4 regions of the Paenibacillus sp. FSL K6-1230 genome follow, and region 1 is predicted to be linked to each of the others. Evidence: riboswitches for the same ligand, from Rfam matches in the RefSeq annotation. Region 1 holds a riboswitch; each other region holds the start of a gene.

Region 1 (7,901 bases):
TCTGGCAAAATTTCCTTCAGGGCCGTCGTTGTCTGTGAGCCTCCACTGACATAGTCATGGAACAGCACAATATCGCCGTTATGGGCGTTCCTCAGCACCTTGTTAACAATTTTACGAACTCCAGGTCTACTCCAGTCGTGTGTATCCTGATGCCAGGACCACATGATTGGGGTTAGGCCCATTTCCTTCGACACATTGACAATCGTCTCATCATAAATACCGCCTGGTGGACGGAATAGCGAAGAGTGGCTGCCAGTTGCCCGTACAATCTCCTGCTCGGTCTGGTCCATCTCAGCTCTCACTGCCTCTGCATTCGCTGGAAGCCGGAACATCCTATGGTGGTATGTATGATTGCCAAGCTCGTGCCCCTCTGTAACAATTCTTTTTGCAATCTCCGGATATTTGGCTATTTTCTCTCCCACCGCGAAAAAAGTTGCCTTTGCATCATATTGCTTCAGGATCTCGAGAATTTCAACGGTTTGCTGCGGGTCAGGCCCGTCATCGAATGTTAGTGCAATCATCTTTTGATCTGTCCGTACCTCCCAATAGACCTCGCCTTTATTTTCATAATAGAAGCGGTCCTTCTTGACGGGAGCTGTCGCCGCGCTATTCGGTACAGCAATTAACGATAAGCATAGCATGGAGCAAATGATGGACATCCATCGGAACAATACAACCACTCCCCTTGAATTATTGGTATTCTGCACTACAACGTTATATAGAATCCCTGAAATGGAAACCACGTATACATCCATCAATTAGCAGCTCCAAGCCTTGTGAAAGTGCGAAGGCTAGCGATGACAAAAAAGTGTTATACAGTGATAAATAATGATCATTGACACGAGCATGGGCGTGAGTAGAATAGGTGGGAGAAGTCGAATTATTATGCCTAAGGGAATGCATAGTAGGCCAAAGGAGAGTATGGTTATTCAACATCTGTTGACACAGCACAGACCGTCCCAGCGTCCGAAGCCGCGCAGAAAGCTGTCCGAGCAGCGACGTCATCTTCGTATTGCTACATGGGAGGGTGTTCCCTCGACGATTTTTCAGACGTTGCTTGGCGGGCCGTTCCTGACAGGGTATTTGCTTTATCTGGGGGCGACGTCTAGTCAAATCGGTTTCGTACTGGCCATCACGACACTTGTGAACATCGGCCAGCTCTATATTGCATATGCCATTCAGCGCATTCGTAGCCGAAAATGGACGCTGATCAGCTTCATCATCGTTCATCGCCTCCTTTGGGCAAGCACGGGCTTGATTCCATTTATTTTCCCCAAGCCTTTATGGGTAGGGGTCTACATAACGGTCTATGCGATAGCTTTCTCGGCCAGTGCCGTATCAGGTATGCTCTGGACATCTATGATTAGCGATATTGTTCCCGCCAAAGTAAGAGGAAGACATTTTGGTATCCGTAATACGATCCTGAATGCGCTTGGCAGTGTGTGTCTATTCTCAGGTGGCATACTGCTGGATCATTACCCTGGTGAGACGGGGTTCTTGCTGTTATTTATCCCTATCTGGATTTGTGCAGTGGCCAATATTGTGGCGTTTTTCTTTTATCCGGATTTGCCATTTGAACGCTCTAAGGAAACCGCTTACTTACCTATGCTGCGCAAGCCACTGCAGGATTCAGGCTTCATGCGGGCTTCTGCTTTTCTGGCAAGCTGGCTGCTGCTGCAGACATTGGTTGTGCCGTTATATTCTTACGCCATGCTGGAACTGCTACAAATTAGCTATAGTCAGGTATCCATTATCACGGTTGTGCAAACGGTTGCAATGATGATTAGCTTCTACTTTTGGGGGAACCTGAATGCGCGATACAGCAATAAGCGTCTTCTCTTCTGGACATTGCCGTTGATCGCCGCTTCCTGCCTGTCATGGCTGTTACTCCCGCTTGCACCGGCGCTTGTTGTGCTGCTCATCTCGCATATTTTTCTCGGCATCGGAGTGGGTGGGTTCAACCAGCTTGCCTTTAACTTTACCATTGGGGATACGCCCAAGAGTGAACGGCCAATGTTCATTGCGATGTATTCCAGTATGACGGGGCTTGCCTCCTTCGGGGGACCGCTTATTGGCGGGCTGCTGTATGACCGCATGAAAGACCTTCCCGAGCATCTGGGCTGGATTGAGCTATATGGTTTTCCTACAGGGATTGGAATTCTCTTGCTGCTGCTTGCCATGACGGTAGGCAGACGTGTCTTGCTGGCGAAATCTTGAAATGTTCGATATGATAGAATGCGAGGTTTGCCTTGAATTCTATGTTAATGAATCGGAGATGAATGCTGTAATGGAAAATTTTGAACAGCTACTGGCACAATACGCCGAGCTTGTCGTCAAGGTCGGCGTTAATATTCAGCCTGGGCAGGCATTGCGTGTAACTGCACCTGTGGAGACACTGGAACTGACAAGACTCATTGTCAAGGAAGCCTACAAGGCTGGCGCTAAGCATGTGCACGTAGACCTGGAGGATGATGAGCTGGCCAAGGCCAAATTCGAACACGGCGCTGATGAGGTCTTTGACTTCTATCCGCAGTGGGAAGCCGACATGTTGGAGCGGTTCGCCGAGGAAGGTGGTGCGACGCTGTTCATTAAGGTGCCTAATCCTGACCTGTTCGAAGGGATTGATTCGTCGAAGGTATCCAGAGCGAACAAGGCGGCAGCCAAGGCACGCCGCAAATATAGCGAATATACCCGTAATTCCAAGATTAGCTGGTGTCTGATCAAGGCGCCAACGAAGGCTTGGGCGGACAAGGTATTTGCCGATGTTCCTGAAGCGGACCGTATTCGGGTCATGTGGGATACGATCTTCCGCATGAACCGGGTAGGCGAGGGAAATGCCATTGAGAACTGGCAGCAGCATTTGGCTAATCTGAGAGACATGCAGATCAAGCTAATCGATAAAAACTACAAGAAGCTTCACTTCCGCGCACCAGGAACGGACCTGCAGGTCGAGCTGGCTGAAGGGCATCTGTGGGGGGCCTGCGGTGGTCCCAACGCACGTGGGGATATCTTTGTGCCGAATATGCCGACCGAAGAGGTCTTCACGATGCCGAAGCGTGATGGAGTCAACGGAGTCGTGACAAGTACCATGCCGCTCAATTTGAATGGTCAATTGGTGGAGCAATTGAAGCTGACGTTCAAGGATGGTAAGGTTGTTGAATACTCCGCTGCGTCTGGTGAGGAGCATCTGAAGAATCTACTAGCGACGGACGAGGGTGCGCAGTACCTTGGAGAGGTAGCGCTTGTTCCTCACGATTCGCCCATCTCGAATCTGAACCGTATCTTTTACAATACAGGTGTGGATGAGAATGCATCCTGCCATCTGGCCTTGGGAAGCGCCTACCCGGGAACGATGAAGGGTGGAACGGAGCTATCGGAGGAGGAGCTGCTGCGTCGTGGCTGCAATGTCAGCTTGACACATGTGGACTTTATGATTGGCTCAGCTGAGATGGATATTGACGGAGAATTACAGGATGGTACGGTGGAAGCGGTATTCCGTAAAGGGAACTGGGCGTACTAATTGCTAATTTCTCCTTTACAACAAGGGGAAACCCTGTATAATGAGTACCGATTGGAATACAATTGAATGAGACATGCACTAGGGGTGCCTTTATTGGCTGAGAGACCTGTCCGGTGGACGTGGTTAACCCTTCTTACCCGATCTAGATCATACTAGCGTGGGGAAGTGCAGTGACTGACAGAATTATTAGGCTAATGCTATTACTAGTGTTAGATTACCTATAGGTCATTGTACAGCCGCACGCATACAGCGTGCGGTTTTTTCGTGCGGGTAGCTGTCACAGAAGCATTCCAACGAATCTTCTATGGGAAAGAGGCTGAGCAAAATGAACGAAGGAAGCACCATGAGCAGCAAGGCTGAAGGAAGCACGCAGCAACAAAGTGTACAGGGACAAGCATGTGGGACAAGTCGAATTGTAGGCTGTCGCTTCTCCCTGTATCCCATGAGCAATCATTTCGTGGACATTATCATGGATGCTCTGAGCAAGGTAGACACTTCCAAAGTATGGAGCAAGACGGATGATGTCAGTACCTGTATACGTGGACGAATGGAGCATGTATTCGATGTCACGAAGGCGATCTTCCTGCAGGCGGCGAATAGCGGAGAGCATGTCGTCTTGAATGGTACGTTCTCCATCGGTTGCCCAGGGGATACGGAGGGGGATGTATTCATGTCCGAGAATGATCAGCGAATGAATGAGATGAACAGTGCAGCAATTCCTATTCAGACAGCCGCTCAGTTCGCGCTATATCCGATGGGAACTACCGATTACATGAAAAAAATATACGGAGCTGTAGAGATCGCTCAAGAGCATGGAACCTTCGGTGGAGGTGTGCATTATGCGAGCAGGCTGGATGGTGATGCTAACTGGGTGTTCGCTACCCTGGAGCAGTCATTCACTCATACACAAGAGAGTGTATCTCATGTGGTCATGACCGTGAATCTCTCCTGCAACAGTCCTTCTTCTCGCGCAAGAAAGGAGGAAGCCTAAGATGTCCTCTTGGAAGCTTCGGGATATTATTGTGCTCAGCTCGCTATCTGTCGTGTTCGCGGTCGTATACTTGCTGTTTTTGCAGGTAGGGAATGTTCTGACGGGATTCATGGGACCGATGGGGTATGAGGTCATCTTCGGCATCTGGTTCATCGTGTCCATCATTACTGCTTATATCATTCGTAGGCCAGGGGTAGCCCTGTTGTCTGAGACGATTGCCGGAATAGTAGAGGTGCTAATCGGGAATACCGTAGGACCGATTCTGATTGTGTCAGCAATTATTCAGGGACTTGGCGCTGAGGTGGTATTCGCAGCCTTCCGCTACCGTCGATATAATCTGGCTGTACTTATGCTGGCTGGTATGGGGGCAGCTGTATTCAGCTTCATTTGGGGCTACTTCCGTTCAGGCTTTGCAGCTCTGTCTATGGATCTGGTGCTTGCTATGCTGATTGTACGAATCATTAGTGGGGCATTGCTTGCTGGCTTATTGGGTAAATGGATCGCGGATGCTCTGGCTTCAACAGGAGTGTTACGCAGCTTTCCGATTGCCAAGACTCGTTCGCAGAGCGCATACAAGGCATGACACAGGATAAGAGGAGAACTGGAACGGAGAAGAGAGTGAGTTGCACCCCAAGCTATGCCCTAGAGACTAGAGCGCTGTCTATGTGCTTCGAGGAAGGCAGCTCTGAAATCATCAATGAGGTATCTCTGAACCTGGTACAGGGAGAATTGCTATTGCTTCTTGGTCCCAGTGGTGGTGGGAAAAGCTCACTGGCGCTCTGTTTGAATGGAATTTATCCGCATGCGGTTGACAGCCTTGTATGTGGGGAAGTGTGGCTCTACAACGAGCTGCTACTAGAGGCCAATCCTGCTCAGATCGCTCAGCGGGTGGGGATTGTCTTTCAGGATGTGGATAGTCAATTCTGTATGCTGCGAGTGGAAGAGGAGCTGGCGTTCTGTCTGGAGAACATCGGCTGTCCGAGAAATGAGATGGAAGCTCGTATCGTATCGGCACTGGGGCTGGCTGGGTTAAGCGATTACAGACAAGCTTACATTCACAGTCTGTCTGGAGGAATGAAGCAGCAGCTAGCGATTGCCTGTGCCTTGGTGCTGCGGCCTTCAATTCTGATTCTGGATGAGCCAACCTCGAATCTGGACCCCATTGCTGCTACCGCACTGGCGGCTCGCATTCGTGAGATCCAGCAGGCCGAAGAGCTGACAGTACTGCTTATCGAGCACCAACTGGATGAATGGATGTATGCCGTAGATCGCATTGCCGCGCTTGATCAACGGGGGAGTCTGTTCTATCAAGGATCGCCTCACGAGTACTTTAGAAGGTACTCATCGAAGGCTCAAGAGCTTGGTATTTGGCAGCCCAGAGCTGTTACTTTGCATCGTCAGCTTATTAAAGAGCTTGCTGGGCGGGTCAGCACAGATAGTGATGCCGAGAGTACCAAGCAGCAGGTTATGAACGTACCCATGAGCAAGGAAAGTAGTTCCAAGCTATTGGTTACTGAAGTAGGGTATACCCAAACGCCGACTCTTGAAAGGAGTGCTGAATACGAGCAATTGCTGTTAAGCCAGCATGAAATTGGGGATTGGCAGGCAGTGGAGGGCGCGCTTCCTTTGACCCTCAATGAGCTATGGCAATTATGGAGTATCCAGCCCCAACAGGTCCGTAAGGCAGCTCTGAAGGCTGTATCTTCAATCAGGGAACATATGATATCCGCTCAGCAGAAATCCCGAGCAGGCGAGTTGGCAGCAGCCAATACATCGACAACAGGCGTATTCGACTCATCTGGAAAGCCACCGAAGCTGTTGCTTGCAGCACATGAGCTGGTGTATTCCCATGGAAGAAGCCCTAAGCGTCGTTATAGCTTCTTAAAGAAACGAAAGTCAGCACATGTTGAGATATCAGCAAAACCTGCGCAAGCAACGCAAGCAACACAAGCAACACATCAAATACACCATGTGTCGCTACATGTTCATGAAGGTGAATTTGTGGCGTTGGCAGGTCCGAACGGTGCTGGGAAGTCTACGCTTGCTAGTCTCCTAACAGGCCTGCTTGCTCCGGCGTCAGGGCATGTATACGTTAATGGCAGGAGCATGGATGATTGGCGCGAGGAGGAACTGCGACGCCAGATTGGCTTGGTATTCCAGCATCCAGAGCATCAATTTGTGACGGATTCCGTCTATGACGAGTTAGCTTATACACTTAGACTGCGACAGGAGTGGTCAGAAGGGCAGATCGAGAAGCGGGTGGAGGCTGTACTGAAGCAATATCGACTTGAGGAGCAACGTGATATGAGTCCATTTTCCCTTAGTCAAGGGCAGAAGCGCAGGCTGAGCGTCGCAGCTATGCTCATGGATGACCAGCGTATTCTAATCTGTGATGAGCCTACCTATGGGCAGGACGCATATGCATCGTTGGAGCTGATGCAAGCACTACGTAGCCGGGCTGAGCAGGGAAAGGCGGTGCTTATGATCACACATGATATGGAATGGGTACGCCAATTTGCTACAAGAGTGATTGTGCTACAAGCAGGCCACATTGTCTTCGATGACACGCCTGCCGCATTGTGGAAGCTGACCAAGCAGGAATTGGACATGATGCATCTGAAACTACCACTTGTTGAACGGTTCAGTCAGCTGTTATCAGATTCCTTAAGTAACTCATTAGATGAGTCACCTAAGGAATCACTGAATGCATCATGGTCAGGGTCACTTGCGGGCGCCGTGAACGCATCAACGATTGGAAGCAGTGAGCCTTCTGTAAGACAAGGAGGGCTCCGATGACTGTCCCAAGGTCCATGAACCGTGCTGGATCGTTCAATTCAGGCAACACGGTAGCGCCCAAGAGAGCTCTGATCCGGCTTGAGATGCTCAATCCTAGTATGAAGGCATTGACGGTGACATTATGTGTGCTCTTTTTGTCCTTTGCCTTCGATCCTGTGACTCCATTTGTAGCATTGGTCTTCACGGTGGCTGTAACTTGGCTCGCCGGGGACATATCCTGGCGGAGATGGCTGTTGCTGTTCACTCCATTTGTCATCATGGCCCTCGGATATATATGGACTGCTGCACTATTTCCGCGGGAGGACACCGTGTTGCTGTCACCAGTATTGCTCAGCATTGGACCATTGGAGATCACTGAAGCTGTCTGGCATACAGCTCTATCACTTGGCTTAAGGACGTTGATCTTCTCGGCCTTGTCCCTGCTCTTCATCCTTACTACAGACCCGGTTCACTTCATATTAAGTCTGATGCAGCAATGCAAGCTGCCTCCGAAGCTCGCTTACGGGATATTGGCAGGCTTCCGCTTCCTTCCACTATTTCGGGAAGAACTGCGAATCATGCAGCAGGCACATCGCATGCGTGGTGTAGGCAAAG
Region 2 (7,901 bases), 1.3 Mb from region 1:
CATCGGCATAGAAGCAGTACTCACAGCGCAAATTGCATGCTGAAGAAGCTGGCTTGATCAGTACAGATATATGCTTCACGAGCTTCACCTCCTTTGGTTACCCCTATGTGCGATTTATGCAATCGCCTGCGTACCTCTGTATAATGCTCCTGTTTGTTGACGCCGTAGTGGTCTTGCTGATTATTTAATAGCGTTAACACTCTTGCTGTCGTTCCAGAAGAAGAAGGTTAGCAGGAATGCAATAATGAAGGCAATCGTAATGCCAATGACTGCACCATAGAAGCCCATGTCAAAAACACCGTTGTTAATATAGTTAGGCAGAGCCAGAATACCCATACCGCCTACAACGTAGGCTTTGGAGCCCAAGAAGCCCATCAAGCCTCCACAGGCAGAAGCCCCTACAAGCGTAAAAATAAAGGGATACTTGTTCGGTAATGTGATCCCGTATATGGCAGGCTCCGAGATTCCAAAAATCCCAGTGGCGAAGCATGGAACGCACAGTGTCTTCAGCTTGGAGTTCTTGGTTCTCAGGAAGACCCCAAGCACAGCCCCCAATGTCGCAAATGGCGTACCCAGCATTAATGCCAGTACGGGATCAAAACCAAATTGTGCGATGGTAATCAGGGCAATCGGAATCATTCCCCAATGCAGACCGAACATTACAAGCACCTGCCACAGTCCGCCGATGAACATCCCCGCCAGTGTTGGGTTCAGATCATAGGCACCTTTGGCCAAAAAGCCCAGAATAGCGCCCAGCCAAGTGGCGACGGGACCGATCACAGCAAAAGTCAGCGGAATAACAATTAGCAAGGTGAGGAATGGTACCATAAACATTTGGATGACTCTAGGTAGCTTGCTCTTCAGCCATTTTTCTACCTTGGCGGCAAAGAAGATGGCTATGATCGACGGAATCACCGACTGTGCATATTTCATAAGAAGGATTGGTATGCCGAATACTTCAAAATAGACAGGCGCCTGAAACACGGTTCCTTCGAATAAGGTATAGATCGGCTGGCCTCCACTAAGTAAGGACGTTAGACCTGGATAGACCAGCGAGGCGCCAATGATAATTCCTAGAATCGGAGACAGCCCAAATTTATTAGCTGAAGTGTAAGCGAGAACGACTGGGAAGAAGTAGAAGAAGGTGTCACCGATCGCCCACAGCATAATATAAAGCCCAGATTGAGCAGTAACAGCCTGCGTAGCCAACAAGATAGCCGCCAGACCTTTAGCCATACCCGATGCTGCGAGAAGACCCAGAGCTGGAGTGAATACTCCTGAGACCACGTCGATAAATCGGTCAAGCACTTTGGCCTTCTTTGCTGGCTTTGGCTCTGCCCGGACTTCCGCAGCAGCTGTCGAGCTCCCTTGCTGGTTCACTTTTTCAACCTCTTTATACACCTCCGCTACATGAGGTCCAATGACGACCTGGAATTGGCCACCACTTTTAACCACGGTTACGACTCCTTCTAATTCCTTGAGCGCCTCTGCTTCTGCTTGTCCTTCGTCATGCAATTTGAATCTTAGACGGGTCGCACAATGCTCCAGACTCGATACATTGCCCGGTCCGCCTACCTTCTTCATGATTTCCTGCGCTAACTTCTGATAGCTCATATCTTAGATCCCCTCCCATAGCTGCAAGTGCCACTAATGCTGTATGTCCGGACTATTGCATTAAAGCAAGCGCTTACGATAAACTCAGTATACATTCGACCTCCGACAAAAAATACGCTTTCAGAGCACCTTGGGAAGATGTCCACCATTCAGAAAATAACTGGAAATGAAAGGATGAATTCAGATGAAATTCGAACATATACTGGAAAAAAACCATGCAAAACTTAATGAACTGGACCAACAAATTGCATCTTTTATTTTGAATCATAAAGCAGAAATTCCAAAGCTGAGCATCGTGGAGCTAGCTGAAAAAAGCTATACCTCGAAGTCTTCCATATTTCGCTTTGTACAAAGGCTGGGATTCTCAGGCTATTCGGAATTCAAATACCTGATTGAGTGGGACAACCATGAACTCGGTACAGCTCAGAACATTTCGATTGAAGTTGTGGGGCAGCAGCTAATTCATATATTGAATAAAGTAAAGCAGACAGATCTGCCAAAGCTGTATAGCCGATTGTCCAGCAGCAAGCGAATTTATTTGCTATCTACCGGACTCACACAGCAGCTGCAAGCTCAGGTGCTGCAACGTAACTTCCTCAAGATCGGCATCAGTATGAGCTTGATCCCATTAGATATCGGAACACATTTAACCAGCGCGGTCGTTGAGAAGTTGGAGTCTGAGGATTTGCTAATTGTGTTCTCCTACTCTGGTGAGAATCTAGCACTCAAGGAAGCACTAACGATACCTTTACTTAAGAAGATTCCCGTGATCTCCATTACCAATACCCAGCAGAACTGGCTGAGTCAGCAATCCGATTTCCATATCTCAACCTATATCGAGGATTTCAGGGAGACTAATCATTTCACCTCCAGCTTCGTACACAATATTATTGATTTTATTACCTATGAATTCGAACAATATCATAAGGAAAAAATGAGTCAAAGGTTGCAATGAACGACTGAAATTGAACAACCGACTTTCATGCAATGCAAAAAAGCCCTGTACCCCAATTGCTGTGGTAACAGAGCTCTTTGTTTATTTCCCCTATAAATACGTCCCTTGCTCAGGGCTAATGATCAGGCCAGTGCTCGAAGCTTGAGCGTCAGCTCTACGCCTTTGTCCGCCTCATTGGTGTCCGTTACAACCCAGTTTGCAGCCAGTCGTTGCTCCAGTACCTCAGCTTGCTCCTTGCTCAGCAGCAGACCTGAAATAACGCCCTCTCCAACGGTAAAATCGACGTCAGGCTGCAAGCCGAACCGCTTGGAGATCCAGATGCCGAGTCCCCCACGTGTATTGAAGGTGATCCGATATCCCTCCGTGACTGCTGTCTCCAGCTCCTCCCCGTGCTCCTTCGCATAGGTGAACAGATCGGTATAGCTCAGGTCTTCATCAGCGACGGCGTCAAAGGCTGCGGTGTCTTCCGCACGAATCGCCTGAAGTAATGCTTCCTCAGACATGCCGCGCTGGCGGGCATTTTCCAGACGGATGGCTGTAAATTGAGATATTTTAACAACAGTACTCATGCATTCGTTCCCCTTACATCCTTAACTAATGCAGCAGCCATTCTACTGCCTCATCTTCCTTATCTTACTTCCAGTCACATTAGCTTGGCAATGACGAAGCCGAAACTCCTTTTTTCGGTGACCATTTTTTACCTATACCTATAACTGTGCCTTTTCCTGGTTGAAGCGTTAGCAAACTCAACGTTCAAGCCTCCATGCCATCTCCCAAAAATCAAGCTCAAACCGACTACACATCACGAAAATATCCTCCATCCGTTGGTAAACTTCCTCGCTACAGCCTTCTAATAGCTTGTCCGTTAACGTCACAAGGGATTGATTGTTCTCATTATACTCCGAGGATGCATATCCTTTTATCCACTCACCGTAAAATGCATGATCAGCTGCGCCAGGCTTTCGGGCAAGAGCTTGGCCAATCTCTGCATAACTCCATGAGCATGCTAATATGGATACGAGCACCTCTGCTACGCCACCAGCATGTGAGACAGAGAGCATATAATGGGTATAGGCTGCATTTTTCAGTGCTGGTTGTACCTGAAAAACCTGATCCTCCGTAATTCCTAACCGCTGCATATAAGAACGATGAATTTTCATTTCACCATTGAGAATGTTGTCTACTTTTTTACTAAAGAACTGCATTAATTTGGGGTCCTGCGACTTGACGATCCCTAGTGCAAATACACGGGCATACTCGAACAGATATGAGTAGTCTTGTAACAAATAATAGCGAAATTGCTCTACAACTAAGGAGCCGTCCCCAATCCCTGTAACAAAGGGATGCTGTAGACATTCCTTCCACACAGGCTGTGCCGCCTGGTATAGTCGTTCTGTAATAGTCATCAGGTGTTCCTCCAATCCATAATGTAGGTATGATGATGTAGGGTATGATGCATGTACAATGTACGAATCATGTATATATCTTATTGAGCATCCATCAAGCCATCCCTCCCGTGACTAGGAAGCAGCATGGCTTAGCTGCGCTGTGAGATCATTTGCTGTGCTAGCTGTAGTAAATGTGCAGTGGCTGCGCCTGGATGTGGCTGTGCAAATATAGCAGAAATGATTGCGACACCATCTACCCCACTGCGCGAGAGCTGTAGCACATTCGTGTCATCAATGCCCCCAATAGCAACGACAGGGATGCTTACGGCATCTACAATTTCTTGTACGTCAGCAATGCTTAAATACTCTGCATCGTTTTTGGTAGTGGTGTTAAACACAGCTCCGACCCCGATATAATCAGCTCCTGCTGCTTCTGCATCCTTTGCGCTAGCTACTCCATTGGCGGAAATGCCAAGAATTTTATCTGGGCCGATCAAGGACCGAACATCCTTCCCTACAATATCGGATTGCCCCACATGAACACCATCTGCCCCGCATTCCAGGGCGACTTCAATATTGTCGTTGACTACAAAGGGAATATGATATTGCTGTGCAAGGCGGCGTAGTTCAATCGCTTCTGCCAAAAATTCCTTGAAGGGCAGCTCCTTCTCACGCAATTGCAGAAAGGTTGCACCATTCTGGAGCACCTCTTCGGTCACTAGTGCTAAGGAACGGCCTTGCAGCCATCGTCGATCTGTAATGGCATACAGCAGCATGGATGATCGCAGAGCTTGCTTAGACCATTTCAATGCGAGCACCCCGATCCAGCACCTGTTCCGTCAGATTAAACATGGCATCAATAAGGTCTGTTCTAAAGCTTGCATTGCCGGTTCCATTTTCCAGACGACGCGCATCTGCTAGCTCACCAGATAGACCCATGGCGGCCATCGCAGCTACCGTTGCCTCAAAATTAGATTCCGATGCGCCTGCGCAGAATGCTCCAATCAAGGACGTAAGCATACAACCGCTGCCCGTGATCCGTGCCATCGTTGCACAGCCGTTATGAACTATGGCATGCTGTGATCCATCGGTTACGATATCCATTGCACCGGATATGGCAATAACACTTCCTGTTTTTTGAGCAAGCATACTGGCGACATCCACTGCTTGAGGAAGATTTTCCTTGGTCACTTGATCGAGTGTACTCACATCTACGCCACTACCCAGCTTTTTTCCAAAGGCGATCGCTTTAATCTCCGAGGCGTTGCCACGTATGGCGGTAAACTGTATTTCGTTCATAAGCTGATGTACAGCATCTAATCTTAAAGATGTACCTCCTGCCGCAACAGGGTCCAGTATGACAGGACGTTGAAGACGATTCGCTTCTTTACCAGCCACCAGCATCGCTTCCAGATCCTCAAGCGTCCCCATATTAAGGACCAGCGCATTGGCCGCAGCCACCAGCTCTGCGACCTCATGCTTGTTGTGAGACATGATGGGGGAAGCTCCGGCAGCCAGAAGAATATTTGCACAATCGTTAACGGTTACATAATTCGTAATACAATGTACTAATGGATTGTTGCTTCGTACAGGAGTGAGGTACTGGGATGGATTCATTGCTATGGCTCCTTTCGTTTATCAATTTTTTGTATCCATTTTGTGATTCGATAGGATATGTGCTTATTTACTGCCACCCTCTGCAATAGCATAGTTATGGTGCAAAGGCCCATTGCCTGCTCCTAGATTCAGACCCGCATGCAAGCAGGCGGTGATGTACGTCTTGGCACGGTCGAAAGCCTCCGGAAGGCTGTGTCCCATGGCTAAAAAGCTTGCAATTGCAGAAGACAGCGTACAGCCCGTGCCGTGAGTATTGATATTTTCTATTCGTTTTGCCCTATACCAGTAAGACTCGCCATCCATCATGAGAAGGTCATCAGCATCCACTAGACTATGCCCCCCTTTCAGGGCAACTGCACCTGTGAGCTTGCATCCGATCGTGTCAGCTGCCCTAAGCATGTCCTCCTTCGTGTTAATCTCGAAGCCACACAATTGCTCTCCCTCTTTCAGATTCGGGGTAATCACTTCTGCCAAGGGGAATAGCTCCTCTTTTAACGCGGTGAGTGCATCATTTTGCAACAATACACTTCCACTTGTTGAGACCATGACGGGATCTACAACAATATGCTCTGCCTGATATTGCCGTAATTTAGCTGCGATGGAGCGGATAATAGCGGCATTGGATACCATACCAATTTTGACAGCATCGGGTCTTATATCTGTAAAAACACAGTCTAACTGCTGCCCAACAAACTCCGGTTCAGACTCAAAAATTCCAACTACACCTGTCGTGTTTTGGGCTGTCAGCGCTGTAATGACACTCATCCCATATACGCCCAAGCAGGTCATCGTTTTTAAGTCTGCCTGTATTCCTGCGCCACCACTGGGGTCAGAGCCAGCAATGGTCAATACAGTTTTCATATGTGTTAGTCTCCTTTCCATGTTCAATGACAAAAAAAAGCGAAACATCCGTAGGACGTTTCGCTGACAAAATAAACTAGTACAATGGTATAGCACGAGCTAACCATGTATAGCATTCTATCGTTGCGTCCCTACGTTGGCATTATCCAAATCAGGTAAGGTCGGTGTAACACCCTCTCAGCCGGTTAAGGCTCCCTTGCAAACGGTAGTATTCAATTATGATCTTAGATGTTCAATATGTCCGAAGTTGAAGTGAGTCTAGTATATCAACAGCTATTTAATATAGTCAATGCAGATTTGACCCTGAGTAGCCCCTGATTGGGGAACTGGGGAACTGCTACAGACCAGCAAGCACCTGATACCATACTCCACGCTTCGAGTACAGTGTTTCGCGCACGGCATCCCAGCCGCCCAAATATTCGATGTCGAACAGGTCCACCGGGTCAGGGAATCGCTCTTTCTCAGCTGCTAGCACCTGCTCATTAACCGAACGAAAACCATGCTTCGCGAAGATCCGTTGCGCCTCATCTGACTGCAAATAGTCAAGAAGTGCCTCGGCAGCTTCACGACTCCCGTGCTTCTCCACATTGGCATCGACAATCGCTGCCGGATTCTCAATACGGATTGTGTCGCGTGGAATGATCACCTCGTATTTTACGCCCTTGGCGATGCGAGCCAGCAGTTCGTTCTCATAGGTAATAATGACGTCGCCTACACCGTATTCAAAAGCCGCCATCGATGCCCGTCCGCTCTTGTCCAGGGACTCCACATTGCGGTGCACATCGACCAGGAATTGCTTGGCTGCGGCGGGACTTTTCTCCCCTTGACGTTCGGACATCTTGAGCCCGGCACCATAGAGCGCATTAATATCCCACTGTGCTCCTCCTGACGTCTTCGGATTAGGGTATAGCACCTTCACACCTGGCTTCGTCAGGTCCGGAAAATCACGAATACCGAGCGGATTGCCTTCCCGCACTCCCATGACAACAATTGAGCGAGTAACCATTCCACCGTATGGCCGTTCCTTCCAGGAGGGAGCAACTAGCCCTGCATCAACGAGCTTTTGCACGTCACCTTCCATAGCCAGCAGCGTTACGTCTGCCTCAAAGCCACCAGCAATCGCCCGTGCCTGTGTACCAGAGGCCTCGTAAGATTCCTGAAAGCGAATCGTCTGCCCGGTCTTCTCCTTGTACTCCTCACGAAAGCGTGGCAGAAGGTCTGCCATCGCATCCTTAACCACGCTATAGGCACCAATGACCAGCGTAACATCAGCCGTATCCCCAGGCGTAGGCTGATCACTGACAGAATCAGACTCTGCCGCTGTACAGGCCGACAAAACCCCCAGGCATAGCAGACAGAACAGTGCAGCCCCTATATGGCGAGTGTATCCAACCAGCTTCCTTCTCATGGCACAGACTCCTTGCTGTTCATCTCAGTTACACAATCATCCCATACATGTTCTATTA
Region 3 (7,901 bases), 2.2 Mb from region 1:
GTATTTCTGGTGTGGTGTGCAGATTTGTACCGTGTACAGCAGACTGTGGAATGGCATCAGCCTGAGGCTCAGTCGCAGGTATCCTCTACGGAGAACTATGCTGTTGCTACTATTGATGCGGCCTTGGCTGCACAAAATGCGGCCATAGCCGCTGAATCCCTTGGACTTGGAATTGTCTATATCGGTGGCATTCGTACGAATATTGCTCAGGTATCCGAGCTGCTCGGCTTGCCAGAGCTTGTGTATCCAGTCTTCGGCATGTGCATCGGTGTGCCTGACCAAGAGGTCGGCAGCAAACCGCGCTTGCCGCTGTCCGGTGTGCTGCATATGAATGGCTATGATCGCGAGCAGTCCAAGGCAGCTGTGAAGCTGTACGACCAGACGATGGTCCAGTACATTACGGAACGCACAGGTGGGCAGCGGACAGCCTCCTGGTCGGAGAATATGGCCGCAAGACTCATCAAGCCAACACGGCTGGAGCTGAGGGATTATTTGCATAGCAAAGGATTCATGAAGTTCTAGAGCCAACTTGCCCCTAGGCCGATCGAATGCTGTGATGTGAGGCTGCTGCGCCGTGAATCACGGTGCAACAAGCCTGCGCAGCCTTTTACAGTCCATATCTTACAGCCCATATAACCGACAGGCGTTAGCATGAAGAAGTGCCCGGGCCTCCGGCTCCTGCATCCCCCGCAGCTTGCTATAGGTGCGTATGACCTCGCTCACCATCCATGGAGAGGTAGTCTGTCCAGCGAATGGACCCTCGAACGGCCAAGGACCGTCTGTCTCGCTCATGACCAGCTGGGGAGGATATTGGAGTGCCAGCGCCTGGATCTCCTCCTCATACACAATATCGGGTGTGAAAGAGATATAGTATCCATTGGCTGCCATTCGTTGAACGGTCGCGATATCTCCCTTGAACCAGTGAAAATGAGCCTGCTGCACCTGATGCCTTTCCAGCAGATCGCAGGCAATCTCGGCATCCTCATACACAGCATGGAGAATGATGGGTTTGCGATAACGGGCGGCGAGCATAATGAATTGCTCTAGCAGCTCAATGTATCCCGTCCGGTCGAACACTTCTCCCTGAGCAGCCTTTTCCTGTGCAAGGTAATAGGGGAGACCGACTTCACCGACAGCAATCATATGGTCCTGGTGCTGCTCGATCCAGTGAAATAGCTCCGCCAGTTCGTCTGCTGTCGGCAGAGCTTGCTCAGGGTGGTAGCCGAAGGCTGGTAGCACCTTGCCCGGATATTGCTGTGCTAATGCCAGATTGCTGCGACTGGAGGCGAGATGCATAGACACGGACAGAAGGGCTTGCACGCCTGCAGCATCCATCTGACGAATCATGTCTACCTGCTGTTCGGGTAAGTATTGATCCAGGTGAATATGTGTATCAATTAAGCTATACTTGGAGGCTGCTGGACTGTTGCCAGCATGAGTGACTCCAGTGCAGTGCAGGCCAGTGTTAGGCTGCATAGGGGGACGGGATGCTTGTTCACTCATCAGAATCCCCCCTGAGCAAGCTGCACAGATTTCTGTCGTTCCTCTTTCATCGACAGGGTCAGCTCCTGCTTGAGCCGGGTAAACTCCAATTGCTGCATGATCTCCTCCCGGCGTGGCCGGGCAAAGGGGACATCAACGACACGCAGTACCGTAGCAGGACGTGCCGAGAGCACATAGACGCGGTCTGACAGCAGCAATGCTTCCTCAATGCTGTGGGTGATGAACAGGACGGAACGCCGGTGCCGCTCCCATACGTGCAGCAGCCAGCTTTGCATGTCACTGCGGGTCATGGCATCCAGCGCGCTAAATGGCTCATCCAGCAGTATCAGCTCCTGTGGACTCAGCAATGCCCGCAGGAACGCGGCCCTCTGCTGCATACCCCCTGACAGCATGTGCGGATAGGCATCCGCGAAGGCTTCCAATCCGATCTCGGCCAGCTGCCGCCTGGCCTCGGCTCGTGACTCAGCTCGCGACTTGGCGCGGCCTTGCTTCCGCTGGACTGGTGCATTATCTTGTCCCATCAGGACATTATCCAGGGTCGTGAGCCATGGGAAAAGTGCAGGCTGCTGGGGCATGTAGCTGATATGTCCTCGTTCGCCCGTTACCTCTGCACCATTCATGAAGATCCGACCCTCCTGCGGTGTCAAGAGTCCCCCGATCATATGAAATAGCGTACTTTTACCACTACCGGAAGGTCCTACGATGGATACGAACTGTCCTGGCTCCACCGTCAAGGAGAGGTCCTGTATTACGGGTAGCCATCCACTACGACTGTGGAAGCCGGCGCTAATCCGGTCTACCTGAAGTGCGGCCTGCGGTTGCTCTGTCTTCATCTGCTCATTCCTCCTTGAACCCTTTCACTTACTCACTAATTCAAAAAGACTACAATGTAGATGTGATGATATTGATGCACGTCGTGTCATGATGTAGTGCACATCATTGGTGCATTTTCGTGCGTATTTTCATGAATACATTGATTACTATCTATGATCACTGGCTATGACCGCTAGCTACGACTACTGGCTGTGCTTGCTGCTATTGCTTGCGTTGTGGTTGCCAGCGGACCAGCCACTTCTCCAGCAATATAATGATCAGGAACATAAGCAGACTCAGAATCACAATAATTCCGATGGCTGCGAATACGAGATCAGTACGGTATGCCGCCTTTTGCAATAGCATGTAGTATCCGATACCCTTATCTGCGCCGATCCATTCGGCAATAATGGCGCCCATGACACTATAAGTAGCGGCGATCTTAATGCCTGAGAATACCGACGGCAGCGCATGAGGGAGCTCCAGTCTGGCAAATATCCGCAACCTTCCGGCCCCTGACATTCGCATGTAATTCATCATGGTGCGATCTGTCTGCATGAATCCGTCCATGGCTGCAACAGCAACCGGGAAGAAGCAGACGAGTGTGATCACCATGAGCTTAGGCAGAAGTCCGAACCCGAACCAGATCATAAGCAACGGGCCGAGCGCAATAATGGGAATATTCTGGCTAAGAATCAGCAAAGGATACAGCGATGTTTTGAAAAATGGAATCATGTGCAGCACAATGGCAATCAGCAGTCCGATTGTTGAGCCAATGGCGAAGCCCCCGAGCATCAGCTTGACGGTCGCCCAGGTGTGTCCAGCGAGCAGGGCTGATTGAGCTGCCCCTTCGGATATAATCCGAATCGGACTGGGTAACAGCCAGGCCTCAATGTTCAGGAAGGTCGCTGCAGCCTGCCATAGCGCCAAAAAGAAGAGGACCGCCACAAGTGGCGGCCACACGCGCTGTAGCCAAGAGCTCCGTGAAGGTCCCCTACGGCTCATGGACGATATTTCTCAGTCAGTTGATCCATGCTGATCCCCTTCGGATTATGTGCGATCTTGATCTGAGAGATCACGCTGGGGCTTCCCGCCTCGATGAGGGCGGTATGCATGTCCTTAACTACCTTCAGTAGCTCGTCGATGTTTCCTTCCATCGTAGTCTCCAGCGGATGAACCTCGTGCTTGACGCCGGATTGCTGAATGACCTCGATAGCACGGTCTACATAAGGGATGGAATCCTCCCCACCGGGAGTCTTGGGAATAACCTGAATGCTAAGCAATGTATCTGCCATGTTAACTCTCACCTTCTTGGTTGAATTTTTAATCCATTATTGTCACCGTTATTGTCCTTGACATTGCGGCAGGAAGTCATTCGTGAATGCTTTATCTACCTCAAGCTCCTTATCCAGTAGCTTGCGTTCGAACATCCACTCGGCATAGCCCTGCCATACTTCCTGTTTCTGCAAGCCCCACTGTGAGGCGTCATCCTGATAGCGGGGACTCAGCCATGTTTGAGAGGCGCGAACAAGCTCAGGGTTCAGCTCTGGCACGGCCTGGATCAAGATGTCTGCTGCCTCCTCAGGATGCTCAATCGTATACTGATAGCCCTTGGCTGTAGCTCTCATGAAGGCCTTTACGAGCTCGGGATCATTCTGGATTGTCTGTTCATTGGTTACAATGACTGGTGTGTAGTAGTCCAGCTTGTCTGAGTAGTCCTTGACATATAGCATATCAAGCGGCTCGCCACGTAGCTCCGCCTCAATTCCTGTCCAAGCGTAGAAAATCCATGCAAAATCAATATCTCGTTTGACCGCGGTGAAGAAGTCTGCACTCCCCATGTTCACCATTTTCACCTTGCTAACATCGGCCTGCTCAGTCTCCATAATGGATTTCATCACTGCTTCTTCAACGGGGGAGCCCCATCCGCCATAGCTTTTTCCCTCAAAGTCCTTGGGAGAATGGATATTGCGATCCACCGGAGCGGCGAAGCCTGACGTATTATGCTGAATAACCGCGGCAATGGAGACGAGTGGTACATCCTGTGTACGAGCCTGAGTCACACTTTCCTGATAGCTGATGCCAAAAGGAACCGCGTTGGAAGCGACCATCTGATCGGCTCCGCCAGATCCTGGCTGCACAATCTCTACTTTCAGCCCCTCTTGCTCATAATAACCTTCTTGCTGGGCTACGTATAATCCTGTGTGGTTCGTATTCGGCGTCCAGTCGAGTACGACCTTGATAGCCTTCAATTCCGGAGTGGAGCCCGAGGCTCCTTGACTGGAGGACTCCCCAGATTCGCCAGCCGGTGATGTAGGTGCTGCGGCTCCACAAGCGCTCAGCAAGAGCAGAAGAGCCATCAGAAGGGCCGTCCCTGTCCATTTAACAGACATCCGCCGCTGTTGAGCTGTTCTTGTGCTAGAAGAAATTGAAGTACCAGTAGATCGTGTAGTGCTTCGTAATTGTGTCATGTAGAGCATCTCTCCTTTTTTCTTTACCCGCAGGTTAAGCATAGTATTCTTCAACGATGGGTACTCTATGGGACTAGCAGCTCCTAATTTGGAGTGAATCTGTACATCTGCCGAGCGAACACAAAAAAACGCCCCGGACCGGGACGTATGCGATGAATAAGGAGCATGGCCATCGAACGGGATGGACATGGACTAAGGCTTCCTACGCTGGCATTATCCAGATCAGGTTAAAGGGTCAGTGTCATTTGCGGGACACAATCTCAGCCGGCCGATTCCAGCACCCCTGACAGGGTTATGAATTTTTTGTGCTACAGCCAGCATATGTAGATATGTGTCTGCACAGGTGTAATTATAGGCCTTTCCACTCCAGCTGTCCATAGTGGGATATAGTTGATGTGGGCAGAAGATATGTTGCCTAGGGGCTTTCTCTATACAGCGGTGACATCGGTCTCGGTTCAAGGGCTCAGGTTCAGGATTCGGTTCAAGGCAGAATAGACAGGGTACAAGTAAGTGATGCATCATTTCGAACAAATGTTGTGAATAATACCAACAAAAAGGAGCGGATGATCATGGGTACAGCAACAAAAAATCGTGAACAACTGGAGCAAAGCATCATCAAGGCTCTGGAGCAAAATTCTTATTGCTCGCTAGGTACTGTCGAAGGCGGCAAGCCAAAGGTGCGCTACATGGCCCTTTTCAATAATGGTCTGAATATTCATCTGGCTACGAGTCGCAAGACACATAAAGTGGAAGAGCTCAAGGACAATCCGAATGTGTATTTGCTGCTTGGCTATGAAGCAGGAGGTACTAAGGAAGTTGTTGAGGTCGAGGGGACCTGTGAGATTACGAAGCAGGAGTCACTGCGTCATGAGCTGTGGAACGATGAGCTGAAGCAGTGGTTCTCAGGCCCGGATGACCCAGATTATGTGATTCTGGATATTACACCTGCTCGTATTGAGTACACAGGTCAGGGCATGGAGCGCCAGGTCTGGGAGAAGTAAAGCATAAGGTTGTTAATAAGACCGTCAGGAATTATCCTGGCGGTCCTTATTAATTTTTCTAAAAGATTTTTTCTAAAAGATGATTGCTGGGCTGTGGAAGTCTTCTCTAGCGGTTGACTGCCCAATCCTTTTTATGAAGTGTATAATAGTTATACTTTTCATGATCAATATCGATAATGTGCTGAAAGCTAAATCCACATTTTTGTATTACTCTATTTGATGGAACGTTACCCAATAAAGCAACAGCACTAAGCACTGCAACGTCTGTATGGCCAAATAAATATTCGATCATTCCTTGTGAGGCTTGGGTTGTGAAGCCTTTACCTCGATGGTCCTTAGAGATTGCATACATGATTTCTCGATTTGGCGCTGGTAATTCCTCCTTAATTCCTGAACAACACCAACCGATAAATTCCCCGGTCTCTTTCAAAATAATTCCTAATCGTAGACGTAGCTCACCAATGTCTTCTCTTTGCAATACAGCATTCAAAAACTGTTTATTTTCTGGGATTTCATAGTTGATAAACCAATCTGTCCGTTGCTCCTTCGATACGTTCCAGCCTGGCAAAAATTCATGTATTTCAGGCTGCCAGGTGAGTGAATGAAAATCGTCTAGATCAGCAACTAAGAATTCTCTTAAAATGATATCCTTACATTCAATCGTAAAATTGTGTTCTGCGGAATGTGAACTTAGATTCGCGTTCATATACATCTCCCTCTAATTGCTGTGTTATTATCAATCTGCCATCTATAGATTATTTGGCTTATCTGGCATACCACTCACCTACTTTAATATGTGCAGGCTGATCCAGCCTCTCTAGTCTATTGAATCATATAACATAAATAATACCAATCAATGTCCACATGGAATCGTGAGGCTTAAGCTACTACCTGCTCTCATTCCTTGGCTTCTCCATGCTTGTTCCCACGTTCACATGACTATTCTTGTAAAAATAACGTTAACGTAATGTTTACATATCTCTATTCAATTGACCCAAGTTAGATTAAAATGTTCAGTGAATCGTACATTTGGATTCGGTTACATACATATTGTACGGGAGGGGTTATATTTTGAATTCGCGAAAAAGTCTGTACAAGGGATTGGCTGCGGTCTTGCTGGTAGCGAATGTCTGGGTACTGCCCAGCTGGTCTGCATCTGCGGCGGAAGGTAATGCTACGGTCAAGCTACGTATTATGGAAACAACCGATCTACATGTCAATATGGTTAACTATGATTATTACGCGGATAAGGCCACAGATGAGTATGGTTTTGCCAAGACAGCCAGTCTGATCAAGGCGGCTCGTGAAGAGGCACCGAATAGCCTGCTGTTCGATAACGGGGATCTTATTCAGGGGAATCCGCTGGGCGACTATGTAGCCAAGGTAGACCCGCTGAAGCAGGGGGAGACTCACCCGGTATACAAGGCCATGAATCTGCTGGATTATGACGCCGGCAACCTGGGAAATCATGAATTTAACTATGGACTAGACTTCTTGAAGCAAACGCTTGAGGGAGCTAATTTTCCATATGTGAACAGCAACGTGTACTATGCAGAGGATCAAGAGAAGAATTACTTCACACCCTATGTGATTCTGGACAAGACAGTCAAGGATGAAGCAGGCAAGGAGCATACCGTCAAGGTAGGTGTGATCGGCTTCGTACCGCCACAGATCAATCAGTGGGATGAGAAGCATCTGACTGGCAAGGTAGTCACGAAGGATATGGTGGAGACAGCACAGAAATTCATCCCGAAAATGAAGGAGGAGGGCGCCGACATTATCGTCGCGATCCCGCACTCTGGCTTCGAGGATATTCCTCAGACGCCTCTGATGGAGAATTCCGTGCTCTATCTAAGCAAGGTAGAGGGAATTGACGCCATCCTGTTCGGACATGCCCACAAGGTATTCCCAAGTGCAGACTTCAAGGATAAGCCAGGCGTAGACCTGGAGAAGGGCACGATTAATGGTGTTCCATCCGTTGAGCCTGGATACTGGGGAGATCACCTCGGAATCATTGATCTGGAGCTGACTCTTACGGGCGGCGAATGGACAGTGAGTGACTCGTCCACGGAAGTACGCGCCATCTATGACAAAGCCAACAAGAAACCATTGG
Region 4 (7,901 bases), 660 kb from region 1:
GAACTACGTATCATTTTCAAATTACTGCTGGGAATACGTCTGGATTCGGAGAGAGTTTAAAGGGACGTTTTATTACACAACCAACACAGGTCGTGGGTTTTACCGCAGAAAATCCAGAAGACCGATCGTTCACATTGACATGGGAGCCTGTTAAAGGTGCAACAAAGTACATCGTTTACCAAGGGAAAGAGGAGCTTGGCGTTGTGAGCGAGGCACGCATGTCAGTCTTGAAACTTGAACCTGGAATTAACTATACGTATAAGGTCATTGCTATAAATGAGTCAGGTAACGGGTTACCAGGGGAATTCTACTGGAGGACATATCCGAGCCCTGTAAAGCAGAACGATGTATGGATGAAGGACATTACAACGTCAAGGGCTACCGCAGAATGGAATCAGATATCCGGAGCGGATTATTACCAAGTTTACTTAGATGGAAAGCTGTTAGGCGACACGATGGACTTGACATACTCTTTTGAAGGCTTTGACAGTTCAGAGCGTCATGTCGTCAGCGTTGAGCCTGTGAATAGCAGTGGCACTAGCGAGCCTTATGAGGTTAGCTTTGAAACCTTGCCTGATAGTGGATTTTCAGTTGAGGTGGAATCCAAGCACACTTCTATTACGATAACAGTCGGAAATACCCAACCTAACGATACGATTGTCATTATGAATAAAGGGATGGTCATTTACAAAGGCAGAGATCCTGTGTTTGTATGGGAGCCGCTGAAGAGTGGAACAAGTTACGAACTGGACATCTGGACGGAGAACGGCCAAGGGGCTAGGAGCTCAACGAAGAATATTAAGGAACGTACCAAGTCCAGTGCTAAGACATTTACTCCTATGACAGCTACCACTGAGATGATTAAGGAAGACAATGTTATAAATGCTGGATCACAAATTAAAGATTCACTAGTTACCATACCAGCCCCAAAGGGAGATTTAGGGGATGAGAGTAGCAATTTTTCTGGTGCAGGATTTAAAGACATCGAGCGTACTTTCAATCGTGCCAAAATACAAGAACTAGCTGACCGAGGTATTGTAAAAGGAACTTCTGACAGGACGTATGAGCCGGAACGGGAGGTCACCCGAGCAGAATTTACAGCTATGATAGTTCGTGCCCTACAGTTGCCTGAAGAGGATACGATATTAACGTTTAAAGATATTCAGCCTACTGAGTGGTATATTCCAGAGTTGAAATCGGCAATTAAGCATGTGGTAGCACGGGGGTTTTCGGATGATGTATTTGCTCCTGATCAATTGATTTCAAGGGAACAGGCCTCTAAAATGCTTGGGAATGTCACTGAGCAAGACGGAACGGCAGGGGGAGAAGAGCGATATAATGATGAGCTTCTAATAGCAGGGTGGGCCCGAGAAGAAGTACTGGGACTCACACAGCTCTCCTTGCTTCAGGGATATCCAGACGGAACTTTTCGTCCGAAGCATTACGTGACTCGTGCAGAGGCAGCCGAGATGATCTATAATTTGCTGCATTATTTGAACTGAGACGTAGAGGCTACCCGCACAGCACTTTACAATTTTCAATGTGTTATGATACGATTACATCATCTTCCAATTCGGATCAAGATTTGAACTTAACTAGCTCTACAATAAAATGTGAAGCAGTATATAGTCATTCTTGACTAGTTATAAGAGTTTGATCATTTAGTTAATAAGCGTTGTTAAAAGAGAATATCATGTATTCTCCTAACTACCCGTTATTGATCTGCAGCTAAAATGAATAATTAAAAAGACAACACTAGGGGAGCCGAGCAACTGGCTGAGATGGAACAATTGTGTTCCGGACCCTTTGCACCTGATCTGGATTATGCCAGCGTAGGGAAGTGGTGATAATTGGATGCATTTAGACAGCTTGACTTGAGCTTACTTTGTATAAGCTACGGTTTTGTGCGTATTGGCTTTGGGTCTTACGGGTATACGCATTGGCCTGTCTATTGTATATCCTTGAGCTTATTTCACCACTTTCCTTCTGGAAAGTGGTTTTTTGTTTTCCCTTTACTTTCATATTTGTTTACTGCTCGGGACTAGTACTTTGTAATGTGAAAGGGGCAATTATTGATAGAAGTATATGTCATTACAGAGGGAAAAGGGGGCATAAAGCTACTAGGGTAAGTTTTGGCTTGCTAATATTTTGAATAGGAGGAGATAAAAACATGAGGCTAAAGATTAATGGGCAAGACATGACGTTCGGAGCACATATTAATCGGGTTGATCAGCTGCTGAGCGAGCTCGATTTACAGGTGAAGACTGTTGTAGTAGAGCTCAATCGGAGAATTTTGGTGCGGGATATGCATCATCAAGCAGTATTGTGTGACGGAGATCGAATAGAGATTGTCCATTTTGTAGGCGGTGGTTAAACATGTTGCACATAATATTCAAACAGAGTAGCTCCTGATTACTGCTGGATACAGGTATTTGTATATCTGGATATACACAAACACGTGTTTGAAGCATCTAAAGGTGAAAGTGTTGCATTAATTGTACGATGATTGAAACTGAAGCAGAGGGGATTTATCAAGACATACTGACCTGTTAGTGTTATGGGCTGTCACGAAATATTTCAGGTGTTCCATATGAGAAGGATGCAACAATTGCACAGCTCCCCCGGTTCCCGAATTGTATGATATGATTAAGTGTAGAAGTGATCAGTCATTCCTTTGCATTAACCTTATCTTGCATACCGTCATCTGTTCCTCTCCGCTGTAGCATAGGGACAAAAGTACGGACAAAAATAAGGACAAAATGGGGCCAGTTATCGCGCTCCACTTTCCGCTCCTTACTGTTATCAAGAGTTCGCTGGTTCCTTAACAATAGCAAAGTCAACGAGTAGACTTGTGAGAGTAGAACCAGTGAGTAGAACCAGTGAGTAGAACTAGGGAGTAGAACTAGGGAGTAGAACTAGGGAACAGATCCAATTAAGCTCCGTTGTTCTTAGGGGTAGATACGGATCTAAGCTAGCAATGATTATGATCAAGCCACAAGCTGTGGCAAGCAGCCCATCGGAAGGAATGGTATGTACGTGAGTGAATCAGCAGAACCAAGTGAAATTCAAGATTACCAAGACCACCAAGACCACCAAGACCACCAAGACCACCAAGACTACCAAGACCACCAAGACCACCAAGACTACCAAGACCACAAGCAGGCTGACAGCGCTTATGATATGGAACGGTACTCAAGACAAATCCGTTTTGCTCCGTTCGGGAGTGAGGGCCAGCGGCGTCTATCAACCTCGCATGCACTCATCATTGGTGCGGGTGCCCTGGGTACAGGGATAGCGGAAACCCTTGTCCGCTCAGGCATTGGTACCTTAACGATTGCAGATCGTGATTATGTCGAATGGAGTAATTTACAGCGTCAGCAGCTGTACGATGAGAATGATGCGATCTCACGAACGCCAAAGGCGATTGCTGCTCTTAATAGACTTTCTGCCATCAATTCCTCGGTGAAGATCCATGCGCACGTGCTGGATGTAAATGTGGAGGAACTGGAAGAGCTCATTGCTGGCGCAGACATCATCATGGATGCGACCGATAATTTTGATACAAGATTACTGATAAACGATATTGCCTGTAAGTATGGCATCCCTTGGATCTATGGTGGATGTGTGGGAAGCTACGGTATTACTTATACATTTATACCAGGGAAAACGCCTTGTCTGAGCTGCCTGCTGGGTAGTGTTCCACTTGGTGGAGATACATGCGATACGTCTGGTATTTTGCCACAGGCTGTACAACTCGTGACAGCACATCAGACCTCTGAAGCACTGAAGCTGCTCAGCGGGCATGAAGATGTACTACGAGACAAGCTACTCTCATTTGATGTTTGGCGAAATGAGCATGTAGCGATTGGGGTCAATAATGCAAAAAAAGCGGACTGTCCATCCTGTGGACCAGCCCCGCGTTATCCTTATCTGGATGCGGCCAACCGACAAAAAACAGACGTGCTATGCGGGAGAGATACAGTTCAGATCAGACCTTCGCGCAAGCTACAGATTTCGCTCAAGGATATGGCTGAGCAATTGGAGAAAGCGGGTGCTCAAGTAACATTGAACCCGTTTCTGCTATCACTGGATCTTGGAGAGAATCGAATTGTGCTGTTCCCGGATGGTCGTGCACTGATTCATGGCACCAAGGATATTGCGCGAGCTAGAAGTCTCTATCACCGATATTTTGGTTAAGCCTAGCGCTCCCTGAATGTCCAAGAGTGAATCTACCCATACTGATGACGAGCTTTCCTTTGGAGTATAGAGACGGGCTTGTGTTTAAACGAAGGAAGGCTCAGATTGAGCAAACGGGTGAGAGTATTGGAGGACATGATCCTGATCCTGAGTGAAGAGGATAAAATGGAGATTATACTGGCGCTCACAGCGGATGGGTATAAAGTGAAATCTATACACCATCGTGAAGAGGCTGTAGACTGGCTGCAAGCAATGAGTACGGATATCATGCTGATGGAGGTTAAGGGAAGGTTATCTTTGGAGAGTCTGCCACAGGATATTTTAACTGCGCTGAGGATGTGCGCTCCGCACATTCCTGTAATTTTCCTACTAGATCGCTACGACCCTGAAAATGTAGTTGCCAGCTTCGAGGCTGGTGCCAAGGACGTAGTTCATGTTGCAGAGGATACCTCAATTGTCTTGGCAAGAGTACGAAATGTATTACGCTGTACCCGCCCGAGGCATCGTATGCAGAGTGAGCTGGAGATCGGGGATATGATTATTCACCAGGAAATTAGACAAGTGTGGCGTGCTGGAATTGAAGTGGAGCTTACGCCCAAGGAATTTGATCTGCTGCTGTATCTTGCTTTGCAAGTGAACAGGGTATGCAGTCGTCGCGAAATCCTACGACATGTATGGGAGCATGACTATATCTCTGATACGAATGTGGTGGACGTCTACATAAGACATTTGAGGAAGAAGCTGGATCGCGGCCATAGGCAAAAGCTAATTCGCACCAAGCGCGGGATAGGCTATTATATTGCTCAGCCCGAATGAGTACAAGCTTATTTGTGAAAAACTAACGCAAATTCATGATTATAGAAAAAGTGCTCGCATTGGCTGTTGGCAGCCATGCAGAGCACTTTGTTTTTGGTGGATATTCGGACTAAGTTGTTCTGTACTACTTACTATAATGCATTAGGGCGGACTAAAGTACGCGACGAGCCTTCAGATAGGTTCTCTTCCATGTACCGGAGTTCAGATCGGAGATCGTCACACCTGGCTTGCCGTAGGTATGAAGTATTTTGCCATTGCCTGCATACACTGCGACGTGAGTTACATTTTTCCCGGTGGCACGACTGCCACTGGAGAAGAATACCAGGTCTCCTTTGCGCAGATTAGACTTGGATACCGCTTTGCCTTCTTTGGATTGAGCAGCCGATGTTCTTGGCAGATCAACCCCGTACTTTTCAAAAATATGTTGCATAAACGAGGAGCAATCGAAAACTCTGGTTGTTTTAGTAGAAGCGCCGAAATCATAAGGGGTTCCCATGTATTTTTTTCCGTATTTCAATAGGCTGTCAGCAGTGGACTGGCTTGTAGCTGTTGCGGCTTGAACCGGCTGTGCGTCATATATAGCAACGGCACCGAGGCCGATGGAGACTGCAAATCCAACAGTTGCAATTTTCTTAAACATTGGTTGTAAATTCATGATGTGTGTACCTCCAAGAAATGTGTAGTCATTCATGCGAGATGAATGCTTGTCCGCTTTCCTGGAATGAGTATAACAGTTTTGTAACTTCCTAAAAGTTGGATGAAGTCATGAAAATCTACTCGTACAGCGCTTTTGTGGCTTTTATGAAAAAATGATTAAAATTATAACATGAAACAAATTTTGTGATTTATGGAGAGTTGAAAAAGAGAAGAAACCTTTATATATCAAGGTTCTTCTCCTCATTTGTTGATCTCTAGCAGCGTGGATCATGGGTTGTATAAATTACAAAATTGTAACTTTGTATTTCGAGTTTTTTAATCTTTAGACGGATTGTAATATGAAGTGCGACACCTACTGGAAATAAATATACCAAAGAGCCCATGGCCGGATTCGTGTAGAATGAAGGTTCCTACACCACATTCACACAAGGAGAATCCACCATGAGCTACACACATCTTAGCATAATCGAGCGAAGCAAGCTAGAAATCCTCCACCAGCAGGGGAAAAGTACCAGAGCGATTGCCAAGGAACTTGGCAGACATCATGCCACCATTGGCCGTGAACTCCGCCGAAATGCAGCAGAACACCCGTACTGCGCGGAGAACTCGCAAGAGGGCTATGTCCAGCGCCGTAAGGCGTCAGTTTCCGGAGGTAAGTGGAATCTAGAACTGGCGAGTCGCATCGAAGAAAAGCTTCAGGCGACCTGGTCTCCGGAGCAAACCGTAGAGCGATTGCGTCAGGAGGGTCAAGCGATGGTATGTTTTAAAACGATCTATCGCTGGCTGTATACAGGCCGTTTGGTAAAAGGCGTGCTTACGGTTTTACGGCACAAAGGTAAACGGCAGAGACCTGCAGAGACACGCGGCAAGTTCGCTGTGGGTAAGGCCATCTCTCAGCGTCCGAAAGTGGTTCGTTCCCGGGAGACCTTCGGCCATTGGGAGCTCGATACAGTCGTCTCAGGCCGTGGGAAAAGCAAGGGCTGCTTGGCCACGTTTATCGAACGCAAAACCCGCTTGTACACCGCCATTCGGATGCCAGACCGTACCGCGTTGTCCATGGAGATTGCCTTTGGTGTAGCGGCCTCACAGTATCCTACCCATGCATTTCAAACCGCTACCGCAGACCGTGGCAAGGAGTTTGCCTGTTACGCCAGCTTGGAAGCTACTCATGGCGTACAGGTGTATTTCGCAGATCCGTATTCCTCCTGGCAACGCGGCTCGAATGAGAATGCCAACGGCCTCTTGCGAGAGTTTTTCCCCAAGGGGACCGATTTCGCGCAAATCACGGATGAAGCTCTGGAAAACGCTCTGCACTTGATCAACCAAAGACCACGTAAATGTCTGGACTGGAGGACCGCTCACGAATCCTTTTCAGAGGAACTGTCGCACTTGGCTTGACAATCCGTCTTTATTAATTAAATTGTGAGGGGAAATACTCTGGCAAACGTGCTAATACGTATAGTCAGGAAACAAACATCTTACAGAGGTGTATTAATAAAATGAACGAGTAATGAGGCATAACAGGTATGATAATACATCTATCTAGTATGTTCTAACTACAAACAGCACCGGCTTGCCCCGTACTATATTTGCCCAACGGTTATCATATAATATCTGTCGCTTTAAGGTGATATTCTCCAAGGTGCGTATAATTCAATCAGCATGATTGTCCAGCTCAGTCTCGGCTTTGAATCACGAGAAGTACTCCGCTACAGATGGTGACCACCCCTGCATCTCCCGCCAGGTGATTACTAATGCCTAAAGATTGTCCGAGCTTGAGTGTGGCATCTACTAACGGGTACTTGAAGCCCTCCAGCGTAATCCCTGTCACCTCAGGGCTCAGCGGAAGAAGTGAGATATAGGGGTATCCCATAGATTTCACTTCCAACGATGAGTCTGTGAGCATGATGTAATTATTCGAATCCTTGATGCTGCAAGGTATGCGATGCTGTAACACCTGCATTAGCAGCTGAATGTTAGCCAAAGTATGGTCCATCCTCGTTCCTGTGGCGCCTAGCAGAAGGATCTCATCAGGCTGCTGCTTCAGCGCCAGCTCGATAGCCAGCTCTGTATCAGTAAGATCTTTGTCTACGGCATCGCAGGCCAAGAGTCGTTCTGCGTAGTCTTCAATCTGATGAAGTTGTTCTGGAAGGATGGAATCGAAATCCCCGACAGCGAGATGGATCGGTATATGATGCTGCATCAAGTAGAGTGCTCCGCGGTCCGCGCCG

Evidence for each region. Region 1 has a riboswitch for thiamine pyrophosphate ahead of MKX74_RS11825 (YkoF family thiamine/hydroxymethylpyrimidine-binding protein). Riboswitches for the same ligand answer to the same signal wherever they lie in the genome.
Region 2: it holds a riboswitch for thiamine pyrophosphate, as region 1 does, so the genes downstream of both, thiD (bifunctional hydroxymethylpyrimidine kinase/phosphomethylpyrimidine kinase) here and MKX74_RS11825 (YkoF family thiamine/hydroxymethylpyrimidine-binding protein) in region 1, are expected to answer to the same signal.
Region 3: it holds a riboswitch for thiamine pyrophosphate, as region 1 does, so the genes downstream of both, MKX74_RS02060 (ABC transporter substrate-binding protein) here and MKX74_RS11825 (YkoF family thiamine/hydroxymethylpyrimidine-binding protein) in region 1, are expected to answer to the same signal.
Region 4: it holds a riboswitch for thiamine pyrophosphate, as region 1 does, so the genes downstream of both, thiS (sulfur carrier protein ThiS) here and MKX74_RS11825 (YkoF family thiamine/hydroxymethylpyrimidine-binding protein) in region 1, are expected to answer to the same signal.

What each region holds. Positions count from the first base shown of each region.
Region 1 is NZ_JBBOCK010000001.1:2,657,939-2,665,839, forward strand. It holds gene MKX74_RS11810 (polysaccharide deacetylase family protein) at 1-755, opposite strand, end outside; gene MKX74_RS11815 (MFS transporter) at 922-2,217, shown strand; gene MKX74_RS11820 (aminopeptidase) at 2,288-3,520, shown strand; TPP riboswitch at 3,591-3,701, shown strand; gene MKX74_RS11825 (YkoF family thiamine/hydroxymethylpyrimidine-binding protein) at 3,864-4,511, shown strand; gene MKX74_RS11830 (ECF transporter S component) at 4,513-5,094, shown strand; gene MKX74_RS11835 (ABC transporter ATP-binding protein) at 5,091-7,307, shown strand; gene MKX74_RS11840 (energy-coupling factor transporter transmembrane component T family protein) at 7,304-7,901, shown strand, end outside.
Region 2 is NZ_JBBOCK010000001.1:1,327,532-1,335,432, reverse strand. It holds gene MKX74_RS05835 (radical SAM/SPASM domain-containing protein) at 1-79, opposite strand, end outside; gene MKX74_RS05830 (PTS transporter subunit EIIC) at 181-1,614, opposite strand; gene MKX74_RS05825 (MurR/RpiR family transcriptional regulator) at 1,799-2,569, shown strand; gene MKX74_RS05820 (hypothetical protein) at 2,692-3,138, opposite strand; gene tenA (thiaminase II) at 3,316-3,975, opposite strand; gene thiE (thiamine phosphate synthase) at 4,107-4,775, opposite strand; gene thiM (hydroxyethylthiazole kinase) at 4,753-5,574, opposite strand; gene thiD (bifunctional hydroxymethylpyrimidine kinase/phosphomethylpyrimidine kinase) at 5,638-6,435, opposite strand; TPP riboswitch at 6,546-6,643, opposite strand; gene MKX74_RS05795 (sulfate ABC transporter substrate-binding protein) at 6,773-7,843, opposite strand; gene MKX74_RS05790 (sulfate/molybdate ABC transporter ATP-binding protein) at 7,899-7,901, opposite strand, start outside.
Region 3 is NZ_JBBOCK010000001.1:451,694-459,594, forward strand. It holds gene nfsA (oxygen-insensitive NADPH nitroreductase) at 1-522, shown strand, start outside; gene MKX74_RS02040 (TatD family hydrolase) at 622-1,503, opposite strand; gene MKX74_RS02045 (ABC transporter ATP-binding protein) at 1,503-2,336, opposite strand; gene MKX74_RS02050 (ABC transporter permease) at 2,539-3,321, opposite strand; gene MKX74_RS02055 (MTH1187 family thiamine-binding protein) at 3,318-3,611, opposite strand; gene MKX74_RS02060 (ABC transporter substrate-binding protein) at 3,660-4,709, opposite strand; TPP riboswitch at 4,970-5,082, opposite strand; gene MKX74_RS02065 (pyridoxamine 5'-phosphate oxidase family protein) at 5,357-5,788, shown strand; gene MKX74_RS02070 (GNAT family N-acetyltransferase) at 5,895-6,494, opposite strand; gene MKX74_RS02075 (bifunctional 2',3'-cyclic-nucleotide 2'-phosphodiesterase/3'-nucleotidase) at 6,860-7,901, shown strand, end outside.
Region 4 is NZ_JBBOCK010000001.1:3,315,423-3,323,323, reverse strand. It holds gene MKX74_RS14420 (OmpL47-type beta-barrel domain-containing protein) at 1-1,502, shown strand, start outside; TPP riboswitch at 1,748-1,856, shown strand; gene thiS (sulfur carrier protein ThiS) at 2,171-2,374, shown strand; gene MKX74_RS14410 (hypothetical protein) at 2,972-3,196, opposite strand; gene MKX74_RS14405 (thiazole biosynthesis adenylyltransferase ThiF) at 3,181-4,197, shown strand; gene MKX74_RS14400 (response regulator transcription factor) at 4,303-5,013, shown strand; gene MKX74_RS14395 (C40 family peptidase) at 5,165-5,668, opposite strand; gene MKX74_RS14390 (IS30 family transposase) at 6,112-7,068, shown strand; gene MKX74_RS14385 (thiamine diphosphokinase) at 7,346-7,901, opposite strand, start outside.